Regions from separate parts of the Pseudarthrobacter quantipunctorum genome, predicted to be linked through region 2. Evidence: riboswitches for the same ligand, from Rfam matches in the RefSeq annotation. Region 2 holds a riboswitch; the other holds the start of a gene.
What was found. A riboswitch is a leader RNA that binds a small molecule or an ion and turns the genes downstream of it on or off. The one in region 2 is predicted to bind glycine.
Positions count from the first base shown of each region.

Region 1: another riboswitch for glycine. It lies ahead of gcvP (aminomethyl-transferring glycine dehydrogenase); the one in region 2 lies ahead of gcvP (aminomethyl-transferring glycine dehydrogenase).

Region 1 covers NZ_CP148033.1:3,297,169-3,299,554, forward strand. Annotated here, with positions in the region: gene gcvP (aminomethyl-transferring glycine dehydrogenase) at 1-1,183, opposite strand, end outside; glycine riboswitch at 1,362-1,460, opposite strand; gene WHH00_RS14950 (TetR/AcrR family transcriptional regulator) at 1,555-2,094, opposite strand; gene WHH00_RS14955 (MFS transporter) at 2,162-2,386, shown strand, end outside.
Region 2 covers NZ_CP148033.1:429,917-432,302, reverse strand. Annotated here, with positions in the region: gene gcvP (aminomethyl-transferring glycine dehydrogenase) at 1-1,592, opposite strand, end outside; glycine riboswitch at 1,753-1,850, opposite strand; gene WHH00_RS01910 (hypothetical protein) at 1,973-2,296, opposite strand; gene WHH00_RS01905 (VOC family protein) at 2,344-2,386, shown strand, end outside.

The DNA of each region.
Region 1 (2,386 bases), 1.4 Mb from region 2:
CGAGGCCTGCTGCCTTGAGGGACGCAGCCAGGCTCCTGGCGTGGGCGTGCGCCGACTGGGCAATCGCCTTCAGGCCCTCCGGGCCGTGGTAGACGGCATACATGGAGGCCACGATGGCCAGCAGTGCCTGCGCGGTGCAGATGTTGGACGTGGCCTTCTCGCGGCGGATGTGCTGCTCGCGCGTCTGCAGTGCCAGACGGTAGGCGGGGACGCCGGCGTTGTCCTTCGAGACACCCACCAGGCGGCCGGGCATCGACCGCTCCAGGCCCTTCTGCACGGCCATGTAGGCGGCGTGCGGACCGCCGTAGAACAGCGGGACGCCGAAGCGCTGCGCCGAGCCCACAGCGATGTCCGCGCCCTGTTCGCCTGGCGGGGTGATGAGCGTCAGGGCCAGGAGGTCGGCGGCGACAGTCACCAGCGCGCCCCGCTCCTTAGCCTCGGCAATGACCTGGCTGTGGTCGAAGACCCGGCCTGAAGCGCCGGGCTGCTGCAGGACGATCCCGTTGATGGCGCCGCCCGGCAGTCCCTGGGAAAGGTCAGCTACTTCGACCTCAAAGCCGAGTGCCTCGGCCCGGCCCTTGACGATGGCAATGGTCTGCGGCAGGCAGTCGGCGTCCAGCACGGTCTTGCCGTCCCGGGCGTCCTTATTTTTGTTGGCCCGGCGCATCATCAGCACGGCCTCTGCAACGGCGGTGGCTTCGTCCAGGAGGGAAGCATTGGCGATGGGCAGGCCCACCAGGTCCTGCACCATGGTCTGGAAGTTCAGCAGCGCCTCGAGCCGGCCCTGGGAGATTTCCGGCTGGTAGGGCGTATAGGCCGTGTACCAGGCCGGGCCCTCGAGGATGTTGCGGCGGATCACCGGCGGGGTGACAGTGTCGTAGTAGCCCTGGCCGATCATCTGCACGGCGGTCTTGTTCTTGCCGGCCAGCCTGCGGAGTTCGCTGAGGGTTTCCACCTCGCTGAGCGCGCCTGCCAGTTCCAGCGGCGAGTCCTGCCTGATGTCCTTGGGGACGGCGGTGTCAACCAGGGCGTCCACGGTGTCGTAGCCCACGGCTTTGAGCATGGTGTCGACGTCGGACTGGCGCCGTGCGCCGATGTGCCGGTCAACGAAGGCGGCGGCAGGAGCATGGACGGCGGAGGCCGGGGTGGCGGAGGCCGGAGATACAGTCACGAGGAACTCCATAACTAAGGCGGCGCAGGGTACGCCGCATCGATTCGTGTCCCTCCCCGCTCTGTATTGGACCTGAGAGTTTCCGCGCGGCCTGCCTGGGCTGGCCCCGCTTGCACCGTCGGTGAGCACAGCTGCCTGGAGTTCCGGAACCGGATCTCCGCGCGAACAGCCTGCTGCTTTCCAGAGTTGCCTCGCCGCGGCGGTACATGGGCCTGTGAGATTCCTGGGGAGGTATTGCTCCTACGGCGCCTGCTTGTACCTTCTGGCAGAACTCTCCCGCCGCAGATCAAAGGCTATTAATTTGGGTTGTTGTCTGTGCTTGCCGGTGACGGCCCACACATGCTGCAATTCTCCTACGCTGCGGGCCGCCGGGCAAATGCCGGCTAACCCCTCAGGCGCTCCACCGCCGCAAGGAGTTCTTGCACTTCCTCCTGCCGATTCCCGGGACTACCGGACGGACCGCTCTCCCACATGGCATTGAAATAGAGCCCATCACCCATGTACAGCACCGCCTTGGCCATTCCCGCGCCCACATCTTTCCCGATCAGGTCCAGCCATTGCTGCTGGATCGCGGCAAAACGGCGCCGTGCGCCCTCGTGCGCCACCTCCGCCAGGCGGGTGGCAGCAACAAAGGAGCGGTCCATCGGGGTGTCGGACCAGAGCGAGGACCGGATGAAGTACGCGGCCGCGCCTTCCTGCGCGGCGGCCATCGCCGCGAGGTCCTCCCCCGCCAGCCGGTCCAGCCGCTCCAGGGTGGCCGTGATCAGCGCTTCCTTGTTGGGGAAGTGGTACAGCAGGCCTCCTTTGGAGACCCCGGCACGCTTGGCCACCGCATCCAAGGTGGCGGCCCTCTCCCCCACATCGATGAGGAGCTCTTCAAAGGCATCGAGGACGGCATCTCGCGCTACGGGTTTTCTGGCCATGGTTCCCATCATGCACGGTGGGGATTTGATTACTGAACTGTACCGTCCAGACGGTACAGTTAAGCTCATGACCCCGTTCGCCACTTCCCAGCCCAGGACCTGCCAGCCCACGTCATCCGCCCTGCCCGCGGGCAACCCATCCCGTGGCACCCGGAGGGACTGGCTGGCCCTGGCATTGCTGATGTTCCCCGTCCTCCTGGTGGCCGTGGACAACACGGCGCTGACCTTTGCGCTGCCGGCCATCGCGGGTGCCTTGAACACCTCGGGGGTTGAGCTCCTTTGGGTCGTGGAT
Region 2 (2,386 bases):
TGGGAGTCCGGGGCGAACGGGTGGATGGAGGCGAACTCCGGCCAGGAGATCGCTTCCATCTCGGCCGTGGCGTTCAGCTTCATGGTGCAGGAACCCAGCGGGATCATGGTGCGGTCCAGCGCCAGGTCCCGGTCTGAGAGGCGGCGGATGTAGCGCAGGAGCTGGGTTTCGGAGCGGTGGGTGTTGAACACCGGGTGCTGCAGGTAGGTGGAGGTGCGCAGCACCGGCTCCGGCAGCTCAAAGCCCTCACCGGACACAACCGGGCCGGCGCCAAAGGCGACCGCCACCGCGGAGAGGACCTCCGGCGTCGTGGTTTCGTCAACGGACACGCCAACTGTGTCCGCGTCGACGAGGCGCAGGTTGATGCCGCGGGCCTCTGCGGCGGTGATCACCTTGGCGGCCTTGCCGGGCACGCGGACGGTGAGGGTGTCGAAGAAGGACTCGGACACCAGTTCGCGGCCGGCATGCTTCAGCGTCGCAGCCAGGGAGCGGGCGTTGTTGTGGACGGTTTCGGCGATCGCCTTCAGCCCGTCGGGGCCGTGGTAGACGGCGTAGAAGGACGAGACGATGGCCAGCAGGGCCTGCGCGGTGCAGATGTTGGACGTGGCCTTTTCGCGGCGGATGTGCTGCTCGCGGGTCTGCAGGGCCAGGCGGTAGGCGGGGACGCCAGCGTTGTCCTTGGACACACCCACGATACGGCCCGGCAAGGTGCGCTCCATGCCGTCGCGGACGGCCATGTAGGCGGCGTGCGGCCCCCCAAAGAACAGCGGCACGCCAAAGCGCTGGGTGGAGCCGACGGCGATGTCCGCGCCCTGCTCGCCCGGCGGGGTGATCAGGGTGAGGGCCAGGAGGTCGGCGGCGACGGTGACCAGTGCGCCGCGTTCCTTGGCCCCGGCGATGACGGCTGACTGGTCCCAGACCCGGCCGGAGACGCCCGGCTGCTGCAGGACTACGCCGTTGATGTCGCCCTCGGGCAGGCCCGTGGTGAGATCGGCGATTTCCACCTCAAAGCCCAGGGCTTCGGCGCGGCCCAGCACGATGGCGATGGTCTGCGGGAGGAGGTCGGCATCCAGGACGGTTTTGCCGTCTTTCGCAGCCTTGTTCTTGTTCGCGCGGCGCATCAAAAGCACGGCTTCGGCCACGGCAGTGGCTTCGTCGAGGAGTGAGGCGTTGGCCACCGGAAGTGCGGTGAGGTCCTGCACCATCGTCTGGAAGTTGAGCAGCGCCTCGAGCCGGCCCTGGGAAATCTCGGGCTGGTACGGGGTGTAGGCGGTGTACCAGGCGGGGGCTTCAAGGATGTTGCGGCGGATTACCGGCGGGGTCACGGTGTCGTAGTAGCCCTGGCCGATCATCTGCACGGCCATCTTGTTTTTGCCGGCCAGCTTGCGGAGCTCGGCGAGGACCTGGACTTCGCTGAGGGCGCTCTCAAGGGTGAGCGGCTTGTCCTGGCGGATGGAATCCGGAACCGCGCTGTCCACGAGGCCATCTAGGGTGTCGTAGCCGACGGCCTTGAGCATGGTGTCGATATCGGACTGGCGGCGCGCGCCGATATGGCGGTCAGCGAAGGTGGTTGGGGACGATTGAACCGTCATGAGAGGAACTCCATAATTCAGGTGGCATAAGGTGCCACTTTGATTCGGGTTCCTCCCCGCTCTGTATTGGACCTGAGAGTTTTGCGTTGCCCTGCTGTTCAGCGGGGCGCCACTTGCACCGTCGGTGAGCCCGGTTGCCCGGACTGCTTTCCAGAGTTGCCTTGCCGCGGCGGTACGTGGGCCTGAGAGATTCCTGGGGAGGATTTGCTCCTACGGCGCCTGCAGAACGTACCGGCAGGACTCTCCCGCCGCAGATCATAAGCGTGTGCCACTGGTGGGTGACACGACTCACACCATACCAAGATCCGTGCCTGGATCCAAACTTCTGGCCCCTAAGGCGACTTACGACGCCGGGACGCGCCGCCGTCGCCATCCCTTTGTCACTGTTCCCGGCCGCTGGCTTTCCGGCCGATGTTGTACCCGGCCCAAAAGGCGAGCAGCAGCAGGCCCACGACGGCGATTGCCAGGCCCGCCTGCGTCCCCGGGCTGAGGAAGGCCATCCCTGTGCCGGAGAAGGGCTGGTTGCTCAGCGGCGCGTAGGCGAACCAGCCGATGTAGGTGTTCCGGTTGAGCCAGGCCACCGTGCACCCCACAAGCAGGATGACGAGCCCGGCTATGGGCAGGACCGCACCCGGTATCCGGGCGGGTTTCCGCGGTTCGTGTTCTTCGGTGCTGTTTTCTTCAGGCGTGCTGTTGTCCCCCATGCAGGCGAGTCTAGCCGGGCTTCCAAGGACGGGATTAGGCTGGGCCCATGTTGACCCTCGGCAGCACCGTCCTCGGCGTCAATGACGTCG